One region of the Methylocystis sp. Uni0008 genome, then DNA from elsewhere that is predicted to be linked to it. Evidence: riboswitches for the same ligand, from Rfam matches in the RefSeq annotation. Region 1 holds a riboswitch; each other region holds the start of a gene.
The links. Region 1 has a riboswitch for cobalamin ahead of AC0X69_RS12015 (TonB-dependent receptor plug domain-containing protein). Riboswitches for the same ligand answer to the same signal wherever they lie in the genome.

Region 1 (9,993 bases):
AGAAGCGCCTGCGCCGCTACAAAAGCCGGCTGAAGAGCCACCATGAACATGGCCAAGCCACAGGCGACGGGGCTCAGGCCGAGGTCGTCGCCTATCACGTCCTCGAGGCGCCGAATCAGGAAATTGACGCGCCGGCGGAGTTCAGCCCCGCGATCATCGCGGAATCGACGACCAGATTGCGCCGGCTGTCGGTTTCGGCCGCGGTGCTGGACCTCGATCTCACCGGCGCCCCTGTGGTGGTGTTTCGGCACGCCAACACTGGCCGCGTGAATATCGTCTACCGCCGCGGCGACGAGAACATCGGGTGGATCGACACCCCCGAATCCGAGGGCGACTCGCGATAACGCAAAAAACGTCGCCGACGGCCATAAATAGGGCCTCCTCGGCATGTATCTTGCCATTTTCCGAGGCGCCTTCGGGTTTTGGCGAAAATCGCGAGACGTTGAAATTTCAAGGATGGTCAAAGCCTTCGGCGGCCCTAGACCTCCAATGAGAAGCAGGATGATCGTCGCATGCGGCCAACGGACTTGGTTTCGCCCGATTCGGTCTGCGCCTCGCTGAAGGCGACGACGAAGAAGCACCTTCTACAGGAACTCAGCGAGAAGGCCGCTAAAATCTGCGGGCTCCCGCCGCGTGAAATCTTCGACGCGCTCCTTCACCGCGAGCGGCTGGGCTCGACGGGAATTGGCGAAGGCATCGCCATTCCGCACGGCAAGCTATCGAAGTTGAAGGGAATCTACGGGATTTTTGGCCGTCTCGACCGCCCCGTCGACTTCGGCTCTCTCGACGGCGCGCCGGTCGATCTCGTCTTCATGATTCTGACGCCCGAGACCTCGGGCGCTGACCATCTCAAGGCGCTCGCTTGCGCGGCGCGCATGTTGAGGGATCAGGGACTCGTGGCGACGCTGCGCGCCACCCGCGACGACGACGCGCTCTATTCGCTCATCGCGCAGCGCTCAAAGCCGTTCGCGGCTTAAAAAATTGCGCCGCTCCTTAGAGCGGCGCGCTGCGTTTTTGGGCGCCGCCTCCGTGAGAGGCGTGTCCGCCTTTGCGGCCGGCTTCGGAAGCGAGCGCATGATCGCGCGAGAAGCTTCGTTTGGCCGGATTCACGCTCTGACCGCCCTTACGCCCTGCCCGGGCCGCAAGATCGGGATTCTGCGAAAAACTACGTTTTTCGTCGGGAACGCTTTGCCCGCCTTTACGAGCGATAGCGCGCTGCTTTTCAGGATCCATAGACGCAAAGCCGCGACTGGATTTCTTGTGTTCCTCCATGGGCCGCCTCTCAGTTTTCCCAGCGCCTTGGGCTATAACTCGCCGGGACGGCCAATGTTTCTGCGAAGCGCGATTTATCTTCGCAGTCCCTCGTGATCGGTTGGCGAGGAGGAGGGCGTTCGCGCCTGAAGTAAAAACGGTCGCAATAAATACAACAATCCCGGCGCCTTACGTCACATGCCGACCCGCGGCGCGGCTTGTTCGCGGCGTCCGGCGCGGCGATCGAAGAACAGCGCCTGGCTGATCACGGCCTTCAGGCTTTCGACATTGAAGGGTTTGGCGATGAGAAAGGCCGGCTCCGGCGGCTCGCCGGTCAGGAACCGCTCGGGGTAGGCGGTGACGAAAATCACCGGGATGGACAGCGTGCCGAGGATTTCATTTACGGCGTCGAGCCCTGAACTGCCGTCCGCGAGCTGGATGTCGGCGAGGATCAGTCCCGGATTGCTCTCCCTGATGGCCGCGACCGCCTCGGCGTGCGTGCGCGGCATGCCGACGACCCGATGTCCGAGCTCCTCGACGATGCTTCTCAGGTCGTGGGCGATCAGCGGCTCGTCCTCGATGATCAGCACGTCGGTCGCGATCTGGTCGGCGATCTCGCCGTTCGCCGCCTCGATCAGCGCGCCGGCCTCATTTTCCGAGACCTTCAACGTCTGGCCAATCTGGTCGAGATCGAAGCCTTCGAGCGCCTGCAGCAAAAAGGCTATTCGCGGCTTCAGCGAGATCGCGTCGAGATTGCGGCGTCCGCCCTCCGTTCCCGCGCCGGAGCGGTCGATATGGGCGTTGATCGGCGAGGCCGACCAGACGTCAAGGAACAAACGATAAACGGCGATGCGCAGGTCGTCGGACTCTGCGATGCGGTCCGGCTCGGCGACGACCGTTTCGAGAGTGGCCAGCACATATGCGTCGCCGCCTTCCCGATCGCCGACCAATGCGCGCGCAAAGCGTCTCAGATAGGGAATATGCGCGGAAATTTCCTTTGACGCCGACATGTCTTACAACTCCAGCAGCATCGAGCCTCAGATAAGCGGAGTGCGCGCTAAGCAGAATCAGAACTTGGACAATGCGTCAAAACTGCTCGGCGTTTTAGGGAACCAATCCTTTAGCGGTGCGTTTTGCCTATCGTCCTTGCGGCGCACTATAACGCGGCGGCTCCAGAAATCATGCATATTAAAATAGAGGGCTCCATGGGGAACAAGAATCCGGAGAATATAGTTGCGCGCGCGAAAGCAGACGACGATGCTTTCGCGGGCGAGGGGCGGTATTCTCCGAGACCTGGCCCTCGTAGGCTGGAGACGTTTGCAGGGTGGGTGATGACTCGTGACGAACTCGGCGATCGACGCCGAGGAGTGGGGGAAGCGCGCTGCGGCGCAAAGCCGGCTCAGAGACAGCGGCCGGTGGAATTTCAGGATTCGATCGGAAAGGAGCTTCGCAACCTTTATGACGACGTCGTATCGCAACCCGTTCCCGATCGGTTTCTGAAACTTTTGAACCAACTCGAAACGAATGTGCTATCCTCCCCGGCGACGTCAAGCGCGCCGAGGAAGAGTGAGTGACGGCAAGCCAAGAAGCGCATGCCCCGGGACAGGGATTGAAGGCTGAGCTGATCTCGGCCATTCCGAGCCTGCGCGCCTTCGCGGTGTCGATTTGCGGCAATTCCGATCGCGCCGACGACCTTGTCCAGGAAACGCTCGTCAAGGCCTGGGGCAGTCTCGCGACTTTCTCGGAAGGCACCAATCTCACGGCGTGGCTGTTCACCATCCTGCGCAACATCTACTACAGCGAATATCGCAAGCGCCGGCGCGAAGCGCCGGACCCCGACGGCGTGATCGCCGGTCGATTGATCGCGCCGGAATCGCAGCACGCGCATATGGATTTCCTCGACTTCCGCGACGCGATGCAGAAGCTGCCGCTCGATCAGCGCGAGGCGCTGATCCTCGTCGCCGCCTCCGGCATGTCCTATGAGGAGGCCGCCGAAATCTGCGGCTGCGCGCCGGGCACGATGAAGAGCCGCGTGAACCGCGCGCGCAATCGGCTCTCGGAACTGATGTCGGCGCCGCCGACCGCGGAGTCGCGCGAATGGTCCGCCGCCGAGCATCTGACGGAAGCCACGCGCGATTGAACGCCGGTCGGAAATGCCGCATAGGAAGGCGCGCGACACGCGCCCTTCCATGCGAGCGAGCTGATGACCGACGATCAGAGAATTGAACGCGATTCCTTTGGCGACATCGCCGTGCCGGCCTGGGCCTATTGGGGCGCACAGACCGAACGTTCGCGCGAGAATTTTCCGATCGGCGGCGATCGCATGCCGATCGAGATCGTGCATGCGCTGGCGCGCATCAAGCTCGCGGCCGCCAAGGTCAACGCCAGAAAAGGCCTGCTGGACCCTAAGATCGCCGATGCGATCGTCGCGGCCGCGCGGCAAGTGATCGACGGCAAGCTCGATGAGCATTTTCCGCTCGTCGTCTGGCAGACCGGCTCCGGCACGCAGACGAACATGAACGTCAACGAGGTCATCGCCAATCGCGCCAATGAGATGCTCGGCGCGCCGCGCGGCTCGAAATCGCCGGTTCATCCCAACGATCACGTCAATCTCGGACAATCGTCGAACGACAGTTTTCCAACCGCCATTCACGTCGCTGGCGCGACGACGATTTCCGGCCGGCTGATTCCCGCCGTCGAGCGGCTGCATATCGCGCTCAACGCCAAGGCGGTGAAATTCGCCAATGTCATCAAGATCGGCCGCACCCATCTGCAGGACGCGACGCCGGTGACGCTCGGTCAGGAGTTCTCCGGCTATGCGGCGCAGGCGGAATGCGCGGAAAGGCGCATCAGAACGACGCTCGCCGACCTGCTGCAGCTCGCGCAGGGCGGCACGGCGGTCGGCACCGGCGTCAACACTTTCAAAGGCTTCGGCGAGGAGGTCGCCGCCGACATCGCCGAGCAGACGGGCCTGCCGTTCGTCTCCGCGCCCAACAAGTTCGAGGCGCTCGCGGCGCACGACGCCATCGTCTTCGCGCATGGCGCGCTGAATGCGCTGGCGGCGGGCCTCTATAAAATCGCCTGCGACATTCGCCTGCTCGGCTCGGGGCCGCGCGCCGGCTTCGCGGAACTGAAGCTGCCGGAGAACGAGCCCGGCTCGTCGATCATGCCCGGCAAGGTCAATCCCACCCAGGTCGAATCGCTGACGATGGTGTGCACGCGGGTCTTCGGCAATAACGCGACGATCACCTTCGCCGCCTCGCAGGGCCATCTCGAACTCAACGTGCTGAAGCCGGTCGTCGGCTTCGCGCTGCTCGAGTCGACGATCCTGCTCGCCGATGGCGTCAACAGTTTCGTCGCGCGCTGCGTCGACGGCATCGAAGCCGATGAAGCCAATATCAAGCGCTTCCTCGATCGCTCGCTGATGCTCGTCACAGCGCTCGCGCCGAAGATCGGCTATGACGCGGCCTCGAAGATCGCACGCGCCGCGCATAAGAACGGCACGAGCCTGAAGGAAGAGGCGCTCGCGTCGGGCAAGGTCACGGAAGTCGAGTTCGACGAGATCGTGCGGCCGGAAAACATGCTCGCGCCGAACGCGTGACGTCTTCCGCTCGTCATGGCCGCGCTTGTCGCGGCCATCCATCCACGAGAACTTGCGTCCTCTTGCGTGGATGGCCGGCTCAAGGCCGGCCATGACGGCGGTGATAGGCCGCGCCTTCCCCTCGCCATGCAGACGCACTAGTTTCGGCTCCTGACCAGGAGCTCCATGCATGGCCACGATCGACGCCGTCCTCACCACGATAGACGCCAATCTCGACGCTTCCAGAGAACGCCTGTTCGATCTTCTGCGCATCCCGTCCGTTTCGACCGATCCCGCCTATGCGGCGCAATGTCTGCGGGCGGCGAACTGGCTCAAGGATCAGCTCAATGGCCTCGGCTATGAGGCGCAGGTGCGCGAGACGCCCGGCCATCCGATCGTCGTCGGCCACGCCAAGGCGAAGCGCAAGGACGCGCCGCATGTGCTGTTCTACGGCCATTACGACGTGCAGCCGCCGGATCCGCTGGAGCTCTGGGAGACCGAGCCCTTCGCGCCGCGCCTCGCCGACGGCAATGACGGCAAGGACATTGTCGCCCGCGGCGCCTCCGACGACAAAGGCCAGCTGATGACCTTCCTCGAAGCGTGTCGCGCCTTCGAGGCGAACGGCGGCCTGCCCTGCAACGTCACTTTTCTGTTCGAGGGCGAAGAGGAGACTGGATCGCCCTCGCTGCCGGGCTTTCTCGCGGCGAACAAGGACGAACTCTCGGCGCCCGATCTCGCGCTCGTCTGCGACACCAGCATGTGGAACGCCACGACGCCGGCGATCACGGTGATGCTGCGCGGGCTTGCGCTGGAAGAGGTGATCATCAAGGGCCCCAACCGCGACCTGCATTCCGGCATGTTCGGCGGGCCGGTCCTGAACCCGATCCATGTGCTGGCGAAAGTCATCGCCGATCTGCACGACGCGGAGGGCAAGGTGACGCTGCCGGGCTTCTACGCGAGCGTGCCTGAGATTCCCGAAGACATCGCGGAGCAATGGCGCGCCATCGATTTCAACGAAGCTAAATGGCTTTCGGAAATCGGTCTGACGCGCGTCGCCGGCGAAACCGGCCGCGGCGTCATGGAGCAGATCTGGGCGCGGCCGACCTGCGACGTGAACGGGATCATCGGCGGCTACACGGGCGCGGGCTCGAAGACCGTGCTGCCGGCGCAGGCCTCGGCGAAATTTTCATTCCGCCTCGTCGGCAAACAGGACGCGAAAGCGATTCTCGAAAGCTTCCGCAGCTTCGTGCGCGAGCGCCTGCCGACCGACGCCAAGGCCGAATTCCTTTCGCATGGCGCCTCGAACGCGCTGCAGCTGCCGTTCGGTTCGGAGGCGCTCAATCGCGCGCGCCGCGCGCTGGCGGAAGAATGGGACAAGGAGCCGGTGCTCGCCGGCTGCGGCGGCTCGATCCCGATCGTCGGCGCGTTCAAGCGCGACCTCAATATGGATTCGCTGATGATCGGCTTCGCGCATGACGACGACCGCATTCATTCGCCGAACGAGAAATATTCCTACACGTCGTTTCACAAGGGCGCGCGCTCCTGGGCGCGGGTGCTGCACGCGCTCGCGGCGGCGTGAGTGCGGACGGCGCGTTCCAGCACTTGCTTGCACGTAAGAAACACGCAAGCTCACCAGTATGATCGGTTCTGTAATGCGGATCGCTCTTTTGCACTTGGCGCCAATCCCGGGCGCCTTGGAGCAAAATCGACAGCTTGTTGAAGCGGCGTTAACATCGGCGGCCGACGCCGGCGCAAATTGGGTCGTTACGCCAGAACTGGTGACCACTGGATATGAGTTCACTGAACGCATAACCGCCGACTGGATCGAAAGTCAGCCCGACGCGTGGGTTCAAGGCGTTGCCGATCTCGCGCGGAAACGGCGTTTCGCGCTGTTTCTCTCGGTTCCAGAGCGTCTCGGAAGCAAATTATACAACAGTATGATCGCAATCGACCGGACAGGACGAATTGCGGGGCGCCACAGGAAGATCAACGCCCTCCGCGTGGGCGCGGAGTCGTGGTCCACGCCTGGTGAAAGCATTCACGCCGTTGATATCGACGGATTCGGCCTTGTTGGCATGCTCATCTGCGCCGATGCTTTCACGCCGGGGATCGCGGCGACACTTGCTCATCAGGGCGCGCGCGCATTGGTTTCCTCCGCAGCCTGGGGGCCGGGACCTCATGGTCCGAACGGCGAATGGGAGGCGGCCAGTCAGGCGACGCTGCTGCCGATCTTTGTTTGTAATCGCACTGGCCGCGAACGCACGATCGACTTCTCCATGGCAGAGAGCGTCGTCGCATATCGCGGCAGACGAATACTAAGTTTTGCGGCGCAGCGCAGCGCGATCTTATTGGTCGACTGGGATTTCGAGAAGAACCAGCTTGTCGGGCATTCTCAAATAGCTCCCCTTCCCTAGCGGCGCTCGGTCGCTCGCCGATGCGATCGGAAGGCGACATCGCAGTCTTATCCGGTCCCTTTTGCCTTTGGCTGCGCTCGCCATTCGGCAGAGTTTGGCGATTGATCATCGATCCATGCGCTGATGCGGAATTACAACGCTGTAGAAGTTCCAAAGCCGCCTTCGCTCCAATCAGCTTGACTATGCGCGCTGCTGCGCCTTTACTTATCTCGACGGTTCCCAACGGGATCAAAATGGGAATGCGGTGAGCGCGCTTTGGCGCGCAATTCCGCGGCTGCCCCCGCAACTGTAAGCGGCGAGCCCAAGACCAATCAGCCACTGGAGCCGGGAAGGCTCTGGGAAGGCGGTCTTAAGGCGACAACCCGCGAGCCAGGAGACCTGCCGTCGCTTCGTGGTCACGCGCGAAAGCGTCGGGCGGGGTGCACCGATGCGGCCGAAGCCCCTCGCCTATGCGGCGTATGGGCGGCGACCTTCGCAGTGACGGCCCACGTTCGCTGCGAGTCCAGCCATGCCTTCCCATGTCCCGGCGACCGCCTTGCGCGGCGCGTTTGCGCTGTCCCTATCGCTTTCCGCTTCCGCCGCATTCGCTCAGCAATCCTTGCCCGTCATCGACGTCGGCCCCGTTGGACCGACGCAAGCGGACTCGCCCGCCGCGGAGATCGAGGACCAGATCGTCGTCACGCCGACGCGCGTCGAGCAGCCCGTCGCGAGCACCGGCGCCTCTGTCAGCGTCGTTCACGCGCGCGACATACAAAAGCGTGGATCGCTGGGCTTCAGCGACGTGCTGCGCGGCGTTCCAGGGCTGGACGTCTTTTCGAACGGCGGTCCGGGGACGCAGACGTCCGTCGCCCTGCGCGGCTCGACGCCCGGCCAGACTCTGGTTTTGATCGACGGCATCCGCATAGGCGATCCGACGAGCACGGACGGTTCGGTCGATTTCGGTCGGCTGCTTCCGACCGACATCGAGCGGATCGAAGTGCTGCGCGGCCCGCAGTCGGCGCTATACGGCTCGGACGCGATGGGCGGCGTGATCAATATCATCACGCGCCGCGGCAAGGGCGCGCCGCAAGGCTGGGTCATGACGGAGGGCGGCTCCTATGGAACGTCGTCCTCGCGCGCCTCGATCTCCGGCGCGGACGGACATGGCTCCTATGCGCTGTCGATCTCGGGGCTGCATGCCGACGGTTTCCCACGCTACGGCTATCGTCAGCAGCGCCCCATAGTTATCGGCGACCAGACGACGCCGCTGCCGCCGCTTCCCGCCGACGATCCGACGAACAATGTCGGAGTCACCGGGCGCATCGGCTACGAGTTCACCGAGCGCGCGCGGATCGAAGCGGGCCTCGCCGGCTATGACAGCGCCATCCGCTACGACAATCCTTACGCCTTCAATCCGTGGAGCGTTTTCGATCCTTTCAATCACCAGCACGCGACATTCATGCAGGGCTATGTGCGGCTCGGCGCGGAAATGTTCGACAACATGCTGCGCAACAGGCTCACGCTCTACGCCAATCGGGGAAATCGCGACGCCTGGGTCACGGAAGCCTGTTTCGACACGCTGACCTTCATGTCGCAGAATTGCCGTTTCGGCTATCTCGGCGGTCGGCGGGGCGTCGAATATCAGAGCGACATCGCGCTTGGGCCGCTTGGTCTCGCGACGCTCGGCTCGCGCGTCGAAACCGAGACGGCGCAGAATTCGCGGGACGCCTGGATCATTGATGATTATGCGCCAACCCATGCCGTGCAGACGACATGGTCCGGTTATGCGCAGCATCAATTCACGCTCTTCGATCGCCTGGACATTTCCTATGGCGGGCGCATCGACGCCGTCAGTCAGAACCGCACGTTCATGACCTGGCGGACGATGGCGAATTTGCGCCTCGACGAGATCGGGATGCGGCTGCGTGGCTCAGCCGCGACCGGCGCCAAGACCGCTTCGCTCTTTCAGCGGTTTTCCGAATATGGCGATCCGGCGCTCGCGCCCGAACGCGTGATCGGCTTCGACGCCGGAATCGATCAGAGCTTTTTCAGCGGGCTCGCGACCGCCTCAGTGTCCGTCTTCACCAATCGCTATGTGAACCTCGTGCAGTTCGGAAAGGTGGAGAGCTGCACGGCGGCGCAGATCTTCGGCTGCTATTTCAATGTCGGGCGCGCGGATACGCGCGGCGTCGAATTCTTCGGCGAAGCGGCTCTCGTTCCCGGCGCGCTGCTCGCGCGAGGAAGCTACACATTCCTCTCCGCGCGCAATCTCGACGACGACCCCGAAAGCATTTACGCCGGCCGCACGCTGCTGCGCCGCCCGCGTCACAAGGGAATGTGGTCGTTCGTCTACACGGGCCTGAAGGGCCTCGAAGTCGAAGCGCGCGCGAATTTCGTCGGGCCGGCGCATGACGTGGATTTTGTTTTCAACAAGCGCGTGATGCTCGCGCCCTACGTGCGGCTCGATCTCTTCGCGAATTACAGACTGACCGACCAGCTGACGCTGCATGGGCGCATCGAAAATCTCAACAATGCGCTCTACGAGGAGGTCTACAATTTTTCGACGACGGCGCGCGCCTTCTATGGCGGCGTGAAATACGCCTGGTGACCAAAGGAACGGCTGAGGAGACAGATATGCAAACGAACGCAGAATTAGCGCCAAGCATGACGCCACAACGCATCGTCGAGCCCGATGGCGCGTTGCTCGATGTCTTCTCGCTGCCGACCGATGCGGCGAGTCTTGAAGAGCTCATTCGCGACCTCTTCGAA
Region 2 (9,993 bases), 1.4 Mb from region 1:
AACACCAGAATCGGAATTTTGTTCTCGCGCGCGAGCGCAAAGGCGGCCGTGTCCATCACCGCCAGATTTCTTGCGATCGCCTCGTCATGGCTCAAGCGGTCGTAGCGCTCGGCGGCAGGATCGCGTTTCGGGTCTGCCGTGTAGACGCCGTCCACCTGGGTGGCTTTGAGCACGGCGTCGGCAGAGAGCTCCGCGGCGCGGAGCACCGCGCCGGTGTCCGTGGTGAAGAAGGGATTGCCGGTGCCGCCGGCCGCGATGACGACGCGCCCCTTGGCCAGATGATGCAGCGCCGCGCGGCGCGAAAAGGATTCGCATACCGACGGCATGGGAACTGAAGAGAGGCAGCGCGCCTGGCGCCCCTGCCCTTCCACCGCCTGCTCCAGCGCCAGCCCGTTCATCACCGTCGCCAGCATGCCGATCGAATCCGCTCGCGCGCGCTCGATTCCGGTGTCGGCGCCCTTGATGCCGCGAAAGAAATTGCCGCCGCCGACGACGACGGCGATCTCATGTCCCGCTTCGGCGGCGGTGGCGAGGTCTGCGGCGATGCGGGCGAGCGTGCCGGCGTCGAGCCCGTGCGGCGCCTGACCCTGCAAGGCCTCGCCCGACAGCTTGACGACCACACGCTTGAATCTTCGCGTCGACGTGGGGTCGGACATGAGGCGTCTCTCGCTGGCTGAGGCAGGGGCGCAGCCTTCATACGGACGCGGCGCGGCGCCGGCAAGTGACGGGCGTCACCTCAGCGCGGCGACGCAGCCGCCATTGGGCGGCTAACGCAAACATCTCAGGACACAGGATCGCAGACACTCACGGAGTCGAAGCGACGTCGAGGTCTGCGGAAGATCACGGTCCAGGTTCGCCGCCGGTCGCGCCGAACACCTGTCCCGTCATGAAGCTCGCTTCGCTAGAGGCGAGAAGAACATAAAGCGACGCGATCTCCGCCGGCTGGCCCGGTCGGCCGAGCGGCGTATCGGCGCCGAAATCGGTCAGGTGATCGGGGAACTGTCCGCCGCTCGGCTGCAGCGCCGTCCAGAACGGGCCTGGCGCGACGGCGTTGACCCTGATGCCCTTGTCGGCGAGCTGCTTCGCCAGGCATCGGCTGAAGTTGAGAATCGCGGCCTTGGTGGCGGCGTAGTCCAGAAGCTGTGGCGACGGATCGAAGGCGACGATCGAACTCGTATTGATGATCGAAGATCCCGGCTGCAGATGCGGAATCGCGGCTTTGGTGATCCAGAACAGCGCGTAGAGATTGGTGCGGAAGGTCCAGTCCAAATCCTCGGTCGAAATGTCGAGGATCGATTTATGCGCATGCTGGCGCGCGGCGTTGTTGACGAGAATGTCCAAGCCACCGAGATCGCGCGCCGCATCGTCGACGAGCTTGCGGCAGAAGCCTTCGTCGCGAATGTCGCCGGGCAGCGCGACCGCATTCACGTCGGCCTCGCCCATGAGGTCCATGACCTCCTGCGCGTCGGCCTCCTCTTCTGGCAGAAAATTGATGGCGACGTCGGCGCCCTCTCGCGCAAAGGCGATCGCCGCGGCGCGGCCGATGCCGCTGTCGCCGCCCGTGATCAGCGCCTTGCGGCCAAGGAGGCGCCCCGAGCCGCGGTAGGATTGCTCGCCGTGATCGGGACGGGGCGTCATCTGGCCGGCGAGGCCCGGCCACGGCTGCGTCTGCTGCTCGAAAGGCGGCTTGGGATAGAGTTCGCGCGGATCGCGAAGCTGCGGCGCCGCCGAGGACTCATCAAAGCCGAGGACCGAAGTGGCGGACAAGATGGCGCTTTGCGCGCGCGGTCCCCGAATGGTTTCGTCAGCGGCGGTTTTTTTGCGCGCATCAACTGCTCCTTCTCCTCGATCTTCGCCACGGGGCGCGAAAACCAGCGTCAGGAGCCTAAACGCCGCGCGCCTGCGATTGTTTCGCCGACGATCCGACACCCGTCATGGCCGGGCTTGTCCCGGCCTCTCCACGCGGCGCCTGCGCAGACTTGGCATGGATGCCCGCGACAAGCGCGGGCATGACGCGGAGAGATGTCGCGAAATAAAAGAGACCTCGCGCAAATAAAAAGGCCGGGGTCAAAGCCCCGGCCTTCATCCTGACCCTTTCCCATCAAGCGGGAAGAAGGGTGATTTACCCCTTCACGGCGGCCGCGACCTCGGCGGCGAAGTCGCTCGTCTGCTTCTCGATGCCTTCGCCGAGCGCGTAGCGCACGAAGCCCTTGATGGCGATCGGCGCGCCGGCCTTGCCTTCAAGCTCCTTGACCGCCTGCGCCACGGTCTTGCCGCCGTGGTCCGGATGGTTCGACACCTGATCGAGCATGCAGACCTCCTTCGCGTAGGTCTTCAGGCCCGAATCGATGATCTTCTGCAGCACGTTCTCCGGCTTGCCGGCGTTCTTCTCGGCCAGCAGCTTCTTCTCGCGCTCGACCGTCGCGGGGTCGAGGCCCGAAGCGTCGAGCGCCAGCGGATTGGCCGAGGCGACATGCATGGCGAGCTGGCGCGCGAGCGCCGCCAGCACCTCCTTGTCGCCTGTCGATTCAAGCGCGACGATCACCGCGATCTTGCCCTGGCCGTCGACGACCTGCGCATGCACGTAGCGGCCGACGACGCCGTCGCCGACGCTGAGCGCCGATGCGCGGCGCAGCGTCAGGTTCTCGCCGATGCTGGCGATCGCGTTGGTGATGGCTTCGCTCACCGTCCCGCCGCCGGGATAGGCTTCCTTGCCGAGCGCCTCGACGTCGGTCTTGCCGCTCTTCAGCGCCACTTCGGCGATGTTCTTGACGAGCGTCTGGAAGTCGGCGTTGCGCGCGACGAAGTCGGTCTCCGAATTGACTTCGACAAGCACGCCCGACTTGTCCGCGACCAGCGCGGCGACAAGGCCCTCGGCGGCGACGCGATCAGCCTTCTTCGCGGCCTTGGAGAGGCCCTTCTTGCGCAGCCAGTCGACCGCCGATTCGAAATCGCCCTCCGTCTGGGTGAGCGCCGCCTTGCAGTCCATCATGCCGGCGCCGGTGCTCTCGCGCAGTTCCTTCACAAGGGCGGCGGTGATCGTAGCCATGGTCGAAATTCCTTCTCAAGGGGTCATGCGACGACGCCGGCCCAATGGACCGGCGCGCGCGATTTAAGCGTAGGACTTGACGGAGTTGATCAGGCGGCGAGCAGCGCCTTCGCCTGATCGACCCAGCCGTCACGCGCAATGCGGCCGTTCAGCTTCAAATCCGCGTCGAGCTTTTCGACGTCGCCCGGCGCCATCGCGGCGATCTGCCAATAATGATAGACGCCGGCGTCGTTCAGCTTCTTGACGAGCTGCGGGCCGACGCCGTGCAGCTTCGCGAGATCGTCCGGCGCGCCGCGGGGCGCTGAGAGCAGTTCGAACGGCTCGCCGGGCGCTTCGAAATCCGCGCCTGCGCTCTCAACCGCTCCCGGCGCGCCGGCTTCGAGCGCCGGCTCCAGCGCCGGCGCTTCCTCGGCGCCGATATCGATTCCCATCGCGCCCTGACTGCGCGAAATGCCGTCGATCGCGGCGCGCGCCACAAGATCGCAGTAGAGCGCGATGGCGCGTCCGGCGTCGTCATTGCCAGGGATCGGATGCGTGACGCCGTCCGGATCGCAATTGGTGTCGAGCACCGCGACGACCGGGATCTTCAGGCGATTCGCCTCCTTGATCGCGAGCTGCTCCTTATTGGTGTCGATCACGAAGATCAGGTCCGGCGTGCCGCCCATGTCCTTGATGCCGCCGAGCGCTTTTTCGAGCTTGTCGCGCTCGCGGGTCAGCAGCAGGCGCTCTTTCTTGGTGATGCCGGAAGCGCCGGCCGAAAGCATCTCGTCGAGCTTGCGCAGACGGTTGATCGATCCGGATATCGTCTTCCAATTGGTGAGCGTGCCGCCCAGCCAGCGGGAATTGATGTAATATTGAGCGCTGCGCTTGGCGGCGTCGGCGATCTGCTCCTGCGCCTGGCGCTTGGTGCCGACGAACAGCACGCGTCCGCCCTTGGAGACAGTGTCCGAGATCGTCTTCAGCGCCTGATGGAGCAGCGGCACCGTCTGGGCGAGATCGATGATGTGGATGTTGTTGCGGGCGCCGAAGATAAAGGGCGCCATCTTCGGGTTCCAGCGATGCGCCTGATGGCCGAAGTGGGCGCCGGCCTCGAGAAGGCCGCGCATATTGAAGTCGGGAAGAGCCATGTGTCGTTTCTCCGGTTGAGCCTCGGCGAAAGATGAAGAGGCCGGACAACCGGCCACCGGAGCGACGTCTTGAGGCAGACGCCGCGTAACCCTCGCCTGTGGAATGGCGGGCTTATAGGCGATGCGCCCACGTGGGGCAAGGGCCGTGGCCACTAGGCGTCGGCGCCAGCTGGCGGCCGCCCCAGGTCGTCCGGCGCGCCGCCATTCACAGTCGCCGCGCGAGAGGCGCAGGCGCTAAATTTTTGCCTCGTCCGCGACCTCTTGTCGCAGATTAAAACATTGTTTTTTATTGAAAAACTAGCTTTTTTACCAGACGTTTCCGCCTTCGCATGAGCGCATTGCAAACCGCTTAGAAACAAGCTAGGCTCCCTCTCGATGCGGCAAGCATTCACGTAAAATCAAGAACAGGGGGAAAACGCATGGCCGTCAACGTTCACAGCTCTGGCGATATCGGCAAGATGCTGCTTTGGATCGCTGCTTTCGTCGCTTTCGTCGTTGTCGCTCTGACCTGGGTTCCGGATTGGATCTCTCCCCAGGGCACCAACGGCACGGGCAACCGCAACGGCATCGAGGGCAGCGGCACCGGTTCCACTGCCCGTATGATTCAGTAATACCCCTGCCGAACGACTTGCCGGGTGCGCGAGCTCCCGGCCTTGTCTTTTGGGAGGATGATTTGCCCGGTCACGGCGCAGATCACTTTGGAGCCGACGTTCTCGAACTCTCGAGCGTCGGCTTCCGCTTTTTGGGGCTGCTGTCGCGTTAGAACTGCTATCGCGCCCTGCCCCAGACCTGCGACAGCCAGCTTCGATATTGCGATGGCCAGAAATTTTGCAGCGCCGGTCCAGCTTCGACCAAGACGACGCTGAATAAAATCAGAACGCCGCCTGCGATCGCGCTTCCTGTCAGCCGCTCCGAGAGCAGGATTGCCCCCGACAACGCGGCGAAAACGCTCTCCAACGACATGATGAGCGCCGCTTCGGACGCTGGCGTATATCTGAGCGCAACGATCTGAAGCGTAAAGGCGACGCCTCCCGAGCAAAGCCCCGCATAGAGGATCGCCGGCAGCGCCGAGATCATGCCCTCATGCGAATAAGGCTCGAGGCCGAGACCTATGATCGCGCCAAGAACGCCCACGACGCCGAATTGCGCGAACGCCAGAAAATACGGCCGATCGGTGCGCTTCAGAAAGGTCGGCACGAGGCTGATCCCCGCGGCCCAGGCGATATCCGCGATCAACACCAGGCCGTCGCCCGACGTCCAGCTCTGCAACTGCGCGCCGTCGGTCAGCAGCCAGGCGCCCGCGACCGACACGATGGCGGCGACGAGAACGACCTGTCGCGGCCTCACGCCGGTTTGCTCATAGACGAACACGGGGACGAGGACGACATAGAGCGCCGTGAGAAATCCGCCGTTGCTCGCCGTCGTCGTGGCGAGGCCGACTTGCTGCAAAGCCGCGGCGGCGAAGACGCAAAAGCCGATAAGGCCGGCGAGAGGCAAATCGCTCTTCTTCAGCGGCGATGCAGTCTGGCTCCGCTCATAGAGCGCGAAAGGCGCCAGCGCGATGCACGACAGCAGAAAGCGGACGCCGACGAAGCTGATCGGCCCCATGAACTCGCCAGCATTTTTTTGAGCGATAAAGGCGGTTCCCCAGATGAAAGCCGCCAGCGCGAGCAGCACGTCGGCGCGAATGCGGCTCATAAAACGCCCGTGCTCTTGGGCCTCTGGCGGCGCTGCTCCATTCGCTCCAGCAATGCGCTCCATGCATCGACCAGCGCGCGCCAGAGCGCCAGAGCGGCTTTCGCGATCGGGACCGCCAATATGCCGACCACCGAATGCGGATCCGCGCCTTCCTCTTCGACGCCGTATTTGAGACGCGGATTGTCGGTCGAGGGAATCTCCAGGGACCCGAACATCCAGTCCCAAATGGCGAGGACGCTGCCGAAGTTGCGGTTAAAATGAATCGGATCTGTGGAATGGTGGATCTGGTGATGCGCGGGACTCAAGACGACGTGTCCCAATACGCCGCGAAACGGAATCCAGAACTGCGAATGCTGAAGATGGCCGATCGTCCAGAGGAAGAAGATGAACAGGATGTTCTTTCCGTCGACGGTGAAAGACTCCGTGGTTCGCCCAAAGAGCCAGGCCAGAACGCCAGAGGCGGAGCCGATAAAGATCGCCAGCATGTAGCCGAAGAAGATGTTGTCGATCGGATGATTGCGAAAGTTCGTCACCGGCGTCAGCACCTCGGCGGTGTGATGCACCTTGTGGAACTCCCACAAGAACGGAATGCGATGTTTGAGGTAGTGGTCGACCCAATAGCCGATCTCATACGCGAGAAAGAGCACGACGGTAGAGAAGATCTTTATCGACAGGCTGCAGCAAGCGACCGGCGCAAACTCGCCAAATGAGTTGCGCAGCGCGGCGCTCACGACTGTCGCGACGGCGTTCGACGATATGACAAGCGCGCCGACCACGACCGGCATCAGAACGACGCTCAAGGCGAAGAGCTTGACGTCCGCCGCGGATGATTTGGTGAGCAGGAGTCGCTTATCGAAGATCGCTCGGGCGATGGCGCGGAGATTGACGCGCCCCCGGCGCATCTTGCGCCGATAGGCCAGCGCGCAGACGGCGATGAAAAACGTCGTCGCCAGGGAATAGACAGAAAAAATCGAGCCCGCCGAAAACAGTTCGCCGGAGACCTTCGCAGCGGAAAAGCGGAGCGCGCCGTAGATGTCCATCGAGCTTTCGATCCGTCGATTTTGAGCGTTTGTCGGGCGGACGCGCCTCGCAACTCTCTGCCTGCAAAGCGTATTCGCTACGCGGGCCGCTGCCAAGAGCGACATGCCGCCACGCGTGAGCGCCTCCGTCCGAATTAGAATTCTATGCCTTCCTGCGCCTTCACTCCCGCAGTGAAGTGATGCTTGACCAGCGTCATTTCGGTGACGAGATCCGCCGCGGCGATGAGCTCCGGCTTGGCGTTGCGCCCGGTCACGACGACGTTGAGGTCCCCCCGCCGCGCGGCGAACGCCGCCAGCACCTCGTCGAGCGGCAGATGCTCGTAGCGCAGCGAAATGTTCAGTTCATCGAGCACGAGAAGACGCACTTCGGGATCGTCCATCAGTTCGCGCGCCTTCTCCCACGCGCGCCGCGCCGCGGCTTCGTCGCGGGCGCGGTCCTGGGTCTCCCAGGTGAAGCCTTCGCCAAGCGTGTGCCAGGAGACTCGACCGAACTCCTGGCCAAGCTTTTCGAGCATATTGCGCTCGCCGGTGCGCCACTGGCCCTTGCCGAACTGCACGACGCCGATCTTCCAGCCATGGCCGAGCGCCCGCAGCGCCAGACCGAACGCGGCCGTCGATTTGCCCTTGCCGGGTCCGGTGTGCACGACCAGCAGGCCCTTGCGCGCGATCGTCTTGCCGGCGACCTCGGCGTCCTGGACCGCCTTGCGCTTCTCCATTTTGAGACGATGCCGGCGCGCCTCGTCGTCTTCGTTCATCTCGGTCACGCGGCGCTCCTTGGCGGTTTGACGGAAGCATAAGCCGCGCATATGACTAATCGGGACGGTCCTTCGCAAGAAGTCAAAAGGGAACGCGGCGCGGGCGTTTTGACCCCTATCCGCGGCTGCCCCCGCAACTGTAGCCGGCGAGGGCTGCGCCATCCGCCACTGAGCCTAACGCTTGGGAAGGCGGCGCGGTCCGACGAGCCGGAAGCCAGGAGACCTGCCGTCTTGGCGATCGCTTCCGATCGCCGCACGCATCGCATCGCCGCCGGTGGGGCGGCAGGGAGACCGATATGAACGCCAAGTCCGCCGCCAATGTCGCCGCTCTTGCAACTTCCAGATCCGAAGCGCTGAGGGCCGCCGCCGTCGCGCTCATTCTCGGCTTCGGCTTCGTCTGGCTTTCAGGCTTCGCTTATCCCGAAAGCGTGCATGACGCGGCGCATGACACGCGACACGCGCTCTCCTTCCCCTGCCACTAGGCTCCAACGCGCTTGATCGCGCGCGTTTTGATGACCGGCCTCATCGCCGGCCTTGTCGCCGGGCTTGCGGTCGCGGCCCTGCAGCACTTCACCACGACCCCGCTCATCCTCGCCGCCGAGGTCTATGAGGCGGCGCCGCATGCGCATAACGCCGCCGAGGCGGGCCCGACGTTCTCGGGCCTGAGCCGCACGGCCGCGACCAGCGTGGCGACGATCGCCGTTTCGATCGGCTATGCGCTCATCCTGCTCGCCGCGATGCTCCTCTCCGGCGACGCCATCGCGCCGCGCCGCGCCGCCCTTTGGGGCGCCTGCGCCTTCGCCGCGACGGGGCTGGCGACCGCTCTCGGGCTCGCCCCGCAGCTTCCCGGCATGGCGGAAACCGAACTCGGTGCCCGTCAGATCTGGTGGCTCGCGACGGCGCTGTCGACCGGCGCCGGTCTCTACGCCCTGCTGCGGCTCGACTCGGCGGCGGCGAAGCTCGTCGGCGTCGCGCTGATCGTCGCGCCGCAGTTCTTCGCGCCGACGCCCGCCACGCCCGAGAGCACGGCGCCGGCGGAACTCGCCGCGCGCTTCGCCGCCTCATCGCTCGCCGTTCAGGCGATCAGCTGGGCGCTCGCGGGCACGCTTGTCGGCCTCGTCTGGCGCTTCATGTCGCGCGAAGGAGAGTCGGCATGAGCGGCGCCAAAATTCCTGCGACGATCGTCACCGGCTTTCTTGGCGCGGGGAAGACGACGCTCATTCGTCATGTGCTCGAAAACGCCAGGGACCGGCGTCTCGCGCTCGTGATCAATGAGTTTGGCGATGTCGGCGTCGACGGGGAAATCCTGCGCGCCTGCGGCGTGGAAAATTGTCCCGACGAGAACATCGTCGAACTCGCCAACGGCTGTTTGTGCTGCACCGTCGCCGACGATTTCGTGCCGGCGATCGAGGCGCTGCTCGCGCATGAGAATCGTCCCGATCACATCATCATCGAAACATCGGGGCTGGCGCTGCCGAAGCCGCTCGTCAAGGCGTTCGACTGGCCGGCGATCCGCTCCAAGCTGACGGTCGACGGCGTCATCGCCGTGATCGACGGAAAGGCCGTGGCGGAAGGCCGTTTCGCCGACGATCTCGACGCCATCGCGCAGGAGCGCGAAGACACGCAGACGATCGATCACGACAATCCGCTCGAAGAAGTGTTCGAGGATCAGCTCGCCTGCGCCGATCTGATCATTCTCAACAAGACCGATCTGCTTGACGCGGGCGAGGAACGCGCGGTCGCCAATCGTCTGACGCAAGGCGCGCGTCAAGCCGCCAAAGTCGTGCGCGCGAGCGGCGGACGAGTCGATCCGCTCGTGCTGCTCGGCCTTTCCGCGGCGGCCGAGGACGACATCGCGAACCGGCCGTCGCATCACGACGCCGAGCCGGAACATGACCACGACGACTTCGACAGTTTCGTCGTCTCTCTCTCTGCGGTAAGCGATCCAACGGCGCTGGTCGCGAGACTGGCCGAGGCGGCCCGCGTTCATGACGTGCTGCGCATAAAGGGGTTCGTTGAAGTCGTCGGCAAGCCGATGCGCCTGCTCGTGCAAGGCGTCGGCGCGCGCGTCGAACATCACTTCGATCGCGCGTGGAAGCCCGACGAGCAGCGCGTGAGCCGTGTCGTGATCATCGGCGAGAAGGGCCTCAATCGCGACGCCGTCATCGCCACGCTGGCGCAGCCGTGACGCGAGATGCATCTTCTCCCGCGCGATCTCCATAATCTCGACGACGCCGGCGCGGCGGTCGACCTCGGACAGTCGCCCGCGGACATTGTGTTCCTGTCCTTCTCGGATTCGGAGCTGGGGCTGCTCGCGCGGCTCT
Region 3 (9,993 bases), on a different replicon from region 1:
AACGCGAGTTGAAAACATTGAAGGCGTCGAACTGCAGCCGCCAGCCGTCGGCCCATCGATAACCCAGTCGTGCGTTCAACGTGCCGGTTGCAGGAGAATTGAAATAACCGTCTTCGGTTAAAGGCCTCGGCCCGAAATAGCGATATTTCAGAGCGCCGAACCATCCGGTCGCCTCACCAACCTCCAGTCCGCCCATGGCCGTCACCGCTATGGCGTTCGAAAGATAGTTGCCGGGCGCATTCCCGAGAAAGGTCCCATACGGCAGCGCGTCAGGCGTGATGAGATCGAGCCATGCCAAGGTCTGCCCAACGTCGACGCCGCGGTAGCGCGCATGAACGAGCGCGACGTCGCCGTCAAATCTGATCCAGGGGTTCGGGGCGTATCGGTTGGCCAATTCGATCCCATATCTTCGACTGGGGCGACCGAAAATGGTCGTGCCGCTATCGCCAACGAATTGGTTTTCCGATTCCAGATTGAGCCAGAACAAACTGATGCTGGAATCAAGCCCCTCCAGGAATTTGGTGCGGGCCCCGATCTCCGCCCCCCGCGACTTCACAAGCAGCGGAATCGACGCCGCCTGAACGAAGCCGTCGCCATCTGCGAGTTCCGATGTGGAGAACTGCAGCACGGCGCCTCTGGCGTCGGTCGAGTGGAAGCCTTCTCCATAATTGGCGAAGAATTCCGTCCTGTAGAATGGGCCAACGATGATCGAGGCCTTCGGACTGAACAGCGCCGCGCTCTTGACGCCTTGATTGAACGGGCCAGTGAGCAGAAAGGCGGGCAAGCCGGCGCTCGTTGTCAGTTTTGGAGCATCCAGTAGCGTCTGCAGCGAGCTTACCGCCGCATTGTAATAGTCGAAGCGCGCGCCGGTGACGGTCTTCAGCCAAGGCGTCCAGCGCACCGTCGTATCGGTCCAGACGCCGATGCTGCCTTCGCCGACGCCGTTGTTGCTGAGCGTGTCATAGAGTTGGCGGCGGACGCTCTCCTGCAATCCAAGACGAATGTCGTCGTAACGTCCCTGAAAGCCGATGCGGGTCTCGACTGGCGCGCCATTGACGTCGGCCCATCTGATCGCATGCTGCGCATTAACGCCGACGATCGTGCGGTAGTCGAACTGGCGGATCTGGTCGCCCAAATTCTGATGCGTCAGGAAGTAGGTGTAGTTGCTGTAGAGGTCCAAGGTTGAGTGAACGAGATAGCCTTCGACGCGCGTGGCTTGATTGCCTTCAATCTGACTAAAGCGAGATGAGAGCGAGAAGCGCGACGTCGCGCCTCCCGCGGTTGGGTCCATCGTGCCCCACATCGACAACAGCCCGGAGCTGACGGCGCGAAGCGGAATTTGATCGGTCCCATACCATTTGTTGGCGTAGCCCATGAAGGTCACGGAGGCGCCGTCTTCCTGCGTGCCGCGCGACCAACGCAACACGCTGTTGATGCGACGCATGTTGTCGCCGCGCTCCCAGGGACCGTTGTAATACTGCGCCTCGACCGCGCCATAGGCGGAGCCGCCTGCGAACTCCCTGTATGGCGCGACGGCAAGAGCTCTCGCATAGGCGAAGCTGCCGCCGGTCAGCTCATAGAAGCCTTTGTCGATCGCGTCCTTGTATTGCATGTAGATCGAGCCGGCCGAAGAGAAGTCGCCGTCTTGCGCGTCGTAGGGCCCCTTGCGGGCAAGCACGTAAGACAAGAGTTCAGGAATCAGGAAATTGCTGTCGGCATAGCCCTGGGCATGGCCATGGGTGCGCATATTGAGCGGCATGCCGTCGAGATAGAGCGCCAGATCAGTGCCGTGATCGAGATTGAACCCTCTCACAAAATACTGGTTCGCCTTGCCTTCCCCGCTGTGCTGGGTGACGACGAGGCCGGGCACGATCTCCAGCGCGTCGCCGGGGCGGGCGAAGGGCAGCGCGTTCACTTCCTTGCCGGTGAAGAATTGCTCGCTCGCCGCGGTGATCGGCGGCGATTTGGGTTCAGTCGGCTGCGTCGGTCCGGGATTCGGCGCCGCAACGACCGGCGAAGGTCGTGGCGCTTGTTGGGGCGTTTGGACGCGCACATGTCCCGTCGCGGGCGGATGAGCGTGGAGATGAGCAGTTGGAGCGTTGCGATGTCCACCCACCTGTATTGTGGGGAGCGCGGTTTGAGCCCTCGCGCCCAAAGCAATTGTGCCCGCGAGTATCGGCACAAGGAAGCGGGCCAGATTTGGCGGAAGCGGCATTGTAAGCGCTCGCAGCAGACGTGGACCGTTACTGCGAAGAGCTCCGCCTAGTCCGCGCCACGCGCCACGACAGGCTTCACCCGCATCGGCGCACCCCGTCCGACACTCTCGCGCGTAACCACGAAAGACGGCAGGTCTCCTGGCTCGCGGGTCTTCGCTCAAAGACCGCCTTCCCGGAACATTGCTCCAGTGGCGTATCGGTCTTTGACTCGCCGCTTACAGTTGCGGGGGCAGCAGCGGAATTGCGCGACGCGCGCTCACCGCATTCCCTATTGATCCCTTTCGGGAACCGTCGCTAGAGTAGGCGCAAAATGCGGTTTTCAAGTCAAGCCAACTGGTTGAGGCTCACGCTACATAGCGTCCTTTTTCTTGGCAGTGATGCAGAAACATCACAGGTGGGGATGTCCCGGTCGCTGTTGAAAAGCGCGAAGCGGCTGCTGCGTGACAAATCTTATGCGGCCTCGGCGGTTTGAACAAGGTGCGCCGCTGACGCGGCCTTTGCGTTTCGCTGCACCAGAGCGGCTCGGAGAGCTTGCAGATGCTTGTGCGCCTTCAATCGCCGGAAGCCTTTGCTTGCTTCCTGCATGGCGGCGGCGGCCCAGCGCAGGGCCATCGATGCCGACCGCCAGTATTTAACGTTTCGGCAGACGCGGCGCACCGTGCTCATGACGTTCTCGACGATGTTCGTGCAGGCGAGCGATCGGCGCAGCTCCCGCGGAAGTTTCAGCCTCGTGACGGTGAGCATGTCGTCGAGGCCTTCCAGAATCGAAGCTGAAACGCCCTTCCAATCGCGTTCGAGACGGCGCGCGAGATTGCGAATGAGCTTTTCGGCTTTGTCGGCGTCGTCCAGTTCCCAGGCTTGCCGCAAGACGCGCTTCACCGAGGCGTGCATGGATTTGGGCAAGCGCTCCAGAATGTTGCGCGCCTTGTGAACCTGGCAACGCTGGATCGCCGCGTCGCGTCCGAAGGTCCGCCGGATCGCCTTGGACAGTGCTTTCGAGCCGTCGATGATGAAGAGCCGCGGCGCGCTGGGATCGAGCCCACGCTCGACGAGATTGTCGATGAGCGCCTGCACGGTCGTCGCGTTTTCCGTCGCGCCCTCGACGAGGCCGAGCGGGTGTTTGTCGCCGTTCGCGTCGACGCCGATCGCCGCGACGAGGATCAGGTCCTCGTCCATGTGAATGCCGTCGATCTGGATCGCCAGCAGATCGAGTGCATCGAGCCTGCTTTCCATCCACGCCTTCATGCGCGAAGCCGACAGCGCGACGAAACGGCGGGACGTCGCCGACTTCGACAGCCCGGCCCCCTCGGGCGATGGAACGTCTCCCTCGGGCAGGCGAACCGAACGTTTGAACCTGCGCGTCGAGACGTTGATCAGCATCTGGTTCATCGCCCATTTGCCGAGCAAATCTTCGTTAATGGCGTTTTCCCAGCTCGGCAGAACCTGTTCCTTGCCATCGAGCCCGCGAACGCGCGGGCGCTCGATCTCGACCTTGCCGCCGTGGAAGCCAATCTTGCCTCTCGTCCTCCCCCAGCGATGCGCCTTGCGCCGTTCGCCCCGCTCGTGACGCTCGCCGCAGACCGCCGCCGCATCCTGCTCCATCATCTCGTTCAGCGCCTCGACCCCGGCGGCAAGGCAGAACCGCTCGAAGCTCGCCGACATGCTCGCCAGCGCTTCGGCTTTCAGCGCATGCGTGGGAATCGCCGTCGATGTGGTATGTTCCTTCATGGCGTTGCTTTCCTTTCGTGGAATCAGCACCCCGAGCCTAACGGCTCAAGGCGAGCAACGCCGCTCCTCCATTTTCAACATTCTTCGGGACATCCCCTCACAGGTCGTTCTATGGTGTTAGCGATGGCTTTATGGTGCGACGCGGTCATTGCGTTTGGCAAAACCGCAACCGTCTGTTCCTTTTACAGTTCAACTTGCTCGAAAACGCTATAGGCATCGTCAACCTTCAATTGCGAGGTTTTGCGCGAAACGCCGGCAATTTGAGTAGCCGTCCAGTTGTTCGCAGAGCCGCACTATGTGAAATTGTCTGTTTTTTCCGCAAGTCCAAACGTCAAAATCGGCCTTGACTTCTGACGCCTAGGCGGCAGATTGTCGTTCCATGGGGAAGCGATCTCCCCACGAGGCGACATGCCCAAGAATCGCGTCCAGGTTTTCCACCAAGGGCGCACTATGTCGTCAATCAACTCCATCTCTCCTGACAAGCTCGCGCGTCTCATCGGCGTCGCCCATTGTCCGGCGCTCATCGATGTGAGGACCGATAGGGATTACGAGGCAGATCCGCGCTTCCCGCCGGGCGCTTTGCGCCGCCGTCACGAATCTGTCCCGGACTGGTCTCCGGAGTTCGTCGGTCGCCCCTCCATCGTCATCGATCAATGTGGCGAGCAGGTCAGCGAAGGCGTCGCCGCGTGGCTGCGTTACGCAGGGGCGAAATCCGCCGATGTTCTAGCGGGCGGACACCTCGCTTGGGTCAAAGCAGGCGGCCCAGTCGTCCCCGCGGGGAAAGTGCCGCCGCGTGATGCACTCGGACGAACAATCTGGGTCGCGCGCTCCCGCCCAAAAGTCGATCGTATCGCTTGTCCATGGCTTATTCGCCGGTTTGTCGATCCGAGCGCCGTTTTCCTCTTCGTCGCGCCCGCGGAAGTGTCAGCGGTCGCGGAACGCTTCGGCGGCGCGCCTTTCGACATAGAGGGCGCGTTCTGGAGCCACAGGGGCGAACGCTGCACATTCGATACGATGCTCGAGGAATGGGGCCTAACGATAGAACCTCTGCAAAAGCTTGCCGTCATCGTTCGTGGAGCCGATACGGCGCGGCCTGACCTTGCTCCTGAAGCAGCGGGGCTGCTCGCGGCATCGCTCGGCCAATCCCGCATGTATGCGGATGATCTCGAACAGCTCGAAGCGGGGATGGAGCTCTACGACGCCTTTTATCGCTGGTGTCGTGACGCGACCGACGAGCCCCACAACTGGCCTGCAACAAAATCCGGAAAAACGGCGTGAACATTCACATACAAACGACGAGCAGCGATCATGGCGTGTCGCTATCGGAAGCGTTCCGCGTCTGGGCGCGAGTTGCTCTGCTGAGCTTCGGTGGGCCCGCCGGACAGATTGCGGTGATGCACCGGATCATAGTCGATGAAAAGAGATGGGTGCCGGAAAGCCGCTTCTTGCATGCCCTCAACTACTGCATGCTATTGCCCGGCCCCGAGGCTCAGCAACTCGCCACCTATATAGGCTGGCTCATGCATCGCACCCTCGGCGGCCTCGTCGCTGGCGGGCTATTCATTCTCCCCGGCGTCATCTCGATCATGGCGCTCAGCATCATTTACGCGCTTTGGGGGAATGTCGGGATCGTGGGCGGATTGTTCTTCGGGTTGAAGGCCGCTGTTCTCGCCATCGTCATCGAAGCTGTCGTGCGAATTGGAAGGCGTGGGCTCAGATCAACGGCAATGCGCCTTTTAGCTGCAGCGTCGTTCGTCGGCATTTTTTTCTTCGCCTTGCCATTTCCGCTCATCATCCTCGCCGCGGCGTTGATCGGATATGTCGAAGCGACGCGGGGGAATCCTGCGTTCGCGGCAGTCGGACACGGGGCAACGCATGAGGACCGCGAAAGCCTGCTTGGCAATGAAACGCCCGCTCACGCGCTACCCTCTCTAACACATACGCTGCATGTCGGCATAATCTGGTTGGTGGCCTGGCTAATCCCCGTCGCCGCGATCCTGTTTGTGGCCGGTCCCGACGACGTCTTCTCCCAGATCGCGGTGTTCTTCAGCAAAATGGCTGTCGTGAGCTTTGGTGGAGCTTACGCGGTCCTCGCCTATGTCGCGCAACGGGCGGTCGAGAGCTATCACTGGCTAACGCCGGCGGAGATGCTCAATGGGCTCGGCATGGCGGAAACGACGCCAGGGCCTCTCATCATGGTCTTGCAGTTCGTGGGTTTTATGGGGGCGTTTCGCTCGCCGGGCGACTTGCCGCCGCTCCTGGCGGGGATGCTCGGCGGGTTGCTCGCAACCTGGGTCACCTTCGCGCCCTGCTTTCTCTGGATATTTCTCGGCGCGCCATACATCGAAAAAATCCGCGCCAACAAGGCGCTCTCCGGCGCATTGGCGGCGATCACCGCCGCCGTCGTCGGCGTGATCCTGAACCTCGCGATTTGGTTTGGGATCCACACCATCTTTCGCAAGACGGTCGCCGTGGATGGCTACGGGCTGTCATTCGACGCGCCCGTGCTCGCAAGCATGGATTTCTGGAGTCTCGCCCTCTCGGTCGCTGCGGCGATTGCGATCTTCCGGCTTCGTGTCGACATTCTCCAGACCCTGGCGGCCTCGTGCCTGGCTGGAATAGGGCTGTTTCTCGCAGGGGCGATTTAGACTTTCGACGGGAAGGGAGAAAGCCATGAACAAACCGCTAGCCGCTCTCGCCACAATCTGTCTGCTATCGCCCGCGTCCGTTGCTGTAGCTGAAACCGACTGGTCGCAGGTTGATGCCGCTATCGGCAAGAAGGCCGCCGTCGCTGGAAGCGTGCATAAATACGGTCTCCCGCGCAGCGATCTTCACGTTACCCTCGACGGCGTCACCATAAAGCCCGGTCTCGCCCTCGGCGGCTGGATTGCTTTCGAGCCGTCAGGACATGCGGCCATGATGATGGGCGACTTGGTCCTGACGGAAACCGAGGTGAATCCCGTGATGCGGTCTCTACTCGCCAACGGCGTCCAGGTGACGGCCGTGCATAACCACCTCCTGCGTGCCAGCCCCGCGCCTTTCTATATGCACGTCGGCGCGCACGGCGATCCCGCGAAACTTGCCACGGTCGTTCGGCAGGCGCTCGCCGAAACAAAGACGCCGTTTGAGCCTTCCGTCGTTCCGGTTGGTGAACCTCCGAAGATCGACTTCGACACGGCGCAGGTCGAAGAAGTCCTCGGCTCCCATGGGAAAAACAACGGCGGCGTCTACCAATTCAGCATTCCAAGAGCCGAGGCCATCAAGGCTGAAGGCGCGACAGTCGCCCCCGCGATGGGCGTCGCACACGCCGTAAACTTCCAATCCACCGGGGCGGGCAAGGCGGCGATTACGGGGGATATCGTCGCAAAGGCCAAGGAGGTCGAGCCGCTGTTGAAAGCGCTTCAGACCAGCGGGATCGAGGTCACGGCGCTCCACAACCACATGCTCAATGACGAGCCGCGGCTGTTCTTCGTTCATTTCTGGGCGAATGCCGACGCCGTGAAATTGGCGCGTGGATTGCGCGCGGGACTAGATATCGTCCATTAGCGTTCAGGAGCTGACACCGTTGTTGCATCGCGATCAATGAACAAGCACGAACAGTGTCAGCGTGCCTTGCGCATGCATGCGGCGCTGATCGAACGCATGGCTTAATAAGGCTCGGACCGCATGATGGGTCGTCGCAATCGTTAGCTTGAGGCGGAGTACCTTGAGAGGCCGGCCTGCCTTGATAATGCGCGCTCATTTTTGACCAACGACCGGTTCGACTGCGGGCGCCTTGTCCGCGCCGCATCGCTCATAGCGCGAATGCGATGGCAAACTCGATCCGCGACGCACTCATGCCTCCTGCGATCGGTCGCCGCGCGCAAATATTTCGGCCATGGCCCTTATCGTTCGGCGCTTGGCGCCATGAGGTGCTCGCCGTGCGCCCCCTCGTCACGGCTCCCTTCGACAACGCTGGCGCATCGCGTCCTGCCGGTTTGGCCACAGTCTTGCTCATTGCGAGCCATTGATCTTGCACCAGTCGCGAACTGTGAGGCGGATGCCGAAGCCGTGGCAATGGGTGCTCTGTCCCGCTTCGATCCGACCTTGTTGTCTCGTTTATCCACTTTGCGCGCGCGCCCGATGCTGCCGGACGTCGTTTTTTACGGTTTCCAGCGTCTTTCGGTTCGGGCGTCTTGTTCCGTTCACGCCGCGTCTCGGCATGTTGTCGTCAGGCAGAGACCGGTTGCGTCTCGTCGATGAGATCGATTGCTTCGCCAATACTGCCTCATCCGCGCATCATCGCGGCCGCTCCATCGTTATGCGCCTGTTTCATGCGCCGGCGACCCATTGCGTCATGCCTTGTCAGATGGGACATTGCTCCAAGAGCCTCTTCTCACTTCGCCATACGGTCCTAGAATAGCTGGCTCCTGCGAAATCGAAACCGCGACTTACCGGGCTTCACAAGGCCCGCCGCGGCGATGATTTGAATTCGCCGCGTCATATTCCATCGCTCGCTATTACCGCGCCCGCCTCCGGGTGCATGGCGTTTCGTCCTATGGCCGCGGTCGCCGCCCAAAACCCTGCGGCCGCGGCGATTTTCCCCTTGGCGCAGCGCGCCAATTCCTCGCGCAACAAAATCGCCGTGGCCTTCGGGTCCTCCGCTTTGCTTCGGCCTCGCGCCTCTCGGCGCTTCGGTTCGGGCATCGCCTTCGCGGTCATCACGGACTGCCATCGCAACTGGGGCTGGCGCCCCAACGACGGAGAGCAAGATGAAAACCTTCGCGGAATTCCAGATCCTCGGCCGCATCGGCAAGGTTCGTGGAGTTGGGCAGACGACGCACGTTTCGATTTGCGCCAACTACGCCTTCAAAGACCGCAACGGCGACACCAAGGACAAGTCCTATTGGAACGAAATCACGATCTGGAGCGAGAGCACTCGCAAATATGTCCGCGACTATGCGAAGCCCGGCGACCTCGTTGTCGCGCGCGGCACGCTGAAGCAGAGCAGCTTCGAGAAGGACGGCGAGAAGGTCTACACCGTCGACCTCAACTGCGAGGACTTCTCGATCCTCGCCTCCGCCAAGACGGACCAATCCGACAGGGACGAGGCTGACGCCGCGACCGAGGCGCAGAAGAAAACTGCGAAGCGCAAGTTACGTGAACAATGGGGCGGCCGCGCGCCGCCCGCCGATGCGAGCTTCCTTGGATTTGCGATCGGGCCAGCGGATGACTGGCCCGATTTCTCCGCGTCGACCGCGCTCGACCCAGAGCACGGCGGGGTTGCGACTGGTTTTCGCGTGCAGCGACGCTCGCAACGTGCTCCTTTTTCAAGCGAGGGGATGCTCAGAAGTTTGTCTGGCAAACTTCTGAACAAGAAACTCTGCGACTTTGGTCGCTGTGCATCTGCGTGCGTTAATCGCTCACGCAAGTTTGTCTACCCCTGTGAAATTTCGCCGTGATCAGTCGAATTTGCTTCTTCAGGCGAACGTCCCGCCGAGTGATGCGTCGAGGTCGTATCCTTGAACGGGCGGAGAACTCAGCATGGATCACGCTGCCTCGACCGGAGCCGTCTCGTGAAAATGATCTTAGTGAATAACGAGAAGGGCGGCGCCAGAAAGAGCACCATCGCCGTTCACCTCGCCTGGTATTTTGCCGAGCATCGCAAGCGCGTCCTTTTTCTCGATCTTGACCCACAGAGCAACGGCACGACGACGCTCGGCGTGCGCAACCTAGCTGCGCTGATCGCCGGTCATTTCGTGTTGGCACCGATCGACCTTGACGATTGCGCGATCGACGGGATCGAAACGCTTCTCAAGCAGATCCTCGGCGTCAGCCAGAAGTACAATCCCAATCTTACCTTTCTCGGGTTGATCCCGAACCGCCTGCAGACGACCTCGCCGCGCCAGCGCGACAATCTGAAGAACCTCGTACAGAAGTTTGGCACGAAATACCTCTTCGACGGCGTGATCCCGCAACGCTCGTCGATCGAGCGGAGAAGAAAACGGTCTGGAGCCTGCCGAAGACGGCCCCCCGCGAGGCCGGTCGAGAGCTGCGGATGGTCTTTGAC

Region 2: another riboswitch for cobalamin. It lies ahead of AC0X69_RS05055 (CbtB domain-containing protein); the one in region 1 lies ahead of AC0X69_RS12015 (TonB-dependent receptor plug domain-containing protein).
Region 3: another riboswitch for cobalamin. It lies ahead of AC0X69_RS22525 (TonB-dependent receptor); the one in region 1 lies ahead of AC0X69_RS12015 (TonB-dependent receptor plug domain-containing protein).

Annotation. Positions count from the first base shown of each region.
Region 1 covers NZ_CM166370.1:2,409,144-2,419,136, forward strand. Annotated here, with positions in the region: gene hpf (ribosome hibernation-promoting factor, HPF/YfiA family) at 1-344, shown strand, start outside; gene ptsN (PTS IIA-like nitrogen regulatory protein PtsN) at 513-977, shown strand; gene AC0X69_RS11980 (con-10 family general stress protein) at 994-1,272, opposite strand; gene AC0X69_RS11985 (response regulator) at 1,446-2,261, opposite strand; gene AC0X69_RS11990 (NepR family anti-sigma factor) at 2,583-2,825, shown strand; gene AC0X69_RS11995 (sigma-70 family RNA polymerase sigma factor) at 2,822-3,391, shown strand; gene fumC (class II fumarate hydratase) at 3,455-4,852, shown strand; gene AC0X69_RS12005 (M20/M25/M40 family metallo-hydrolase) at 5,022-6,410, shown strand; gene AC0X69_RS12010 (carbon-nitrogen hydrolase family protein) at 6,484-7,245, shown strand; cobalamin riboswitch at 7,442-7,645, shown strand; gene AC0X69_RS12015 (TonB-dependent receptor plug domain-containing protein) at 7,754-9,832, shown strand; gene AC0X69_RS12020 (DUF7676 family protein) at 9,859-9,993, shown strand, end outside.
Region 2 covers NZ_CM166370.1:1,011,670-1,021,662, forward strand. Annotated here, with positions in the region: gene pyrH (UMP kinase) at 1-656, opposite strand, end outside; gene AC0X69_RS05020 (SDR family oxidoreductase) at 841-1,767, opposite strand; gene tsf (translation elongation factor Ts) at 2,123-3,049, opposite strand; gene AC0X69_RS05030 (30S ribosomal protein S2) at 3,139-4,176, opposite strand; gene AC0X69_RS05035 (hypothetical protein) at 4,596-4,787, shown strand; gene AC0X69_RS05040 (DMT family transporter) at 4,945-5,874, opposite strand; gene AC0X69_RS05045 (sterol desaturase family protein) at 5,871-6,914, opposite strand; gene cobO (cob(I)yrinic acid a,c-diamide adenosyltransferase) at 7,049-7,669, opposite strand; cobalamin riboswitch at 7,718-7,914, shown strand; gene AC0X69_RS05055 (CbtB domain-containing protein) at 7,966-8,151, shown strand; gene AC0X69_RS05060 (CbtA family protein) at 8,164-8,826, shown strand; gene cobW (cobalamin biosynthesis protein CobW) at 8,823-9,857, shown strand; gene cobN (cobaltochelatase subunit CobN) at 9,864-9,993, shown strand, end outside.
Region 3 covers NZ_JBXEJH010000003.1:158,177-168,169, forward strand. Annotated here, with positions in the region: gene AC0X69_RS22525 (TonB-dependent receptor) at 1-2,215, opposite strand, end outside; cobalamin riboswitch at 2,328-2,524, opposite strand; gene AC0X69_RS22530 (IS256 family transposase) at 2,667-3,944, opposite strand; gene AC0X69_RS22535 (chromate resistance protein ChrB domain-containing protein) at 4,395-5,222, shown strand; gene chrA (chromate efflux transporter) at 5,219-6,592, shown strand; gene AC0X69_RS22545 (DUF1259 domain-containing protein) at 6,618-7,490, shown strand; gene AC0X69_RS22550 (single-stranded DNA-binding protein) at 8,696-9,385, shown strand; gene AC0X69_RS22555 (ParA family protein) at 9,506-9,993, shown strand, end outside.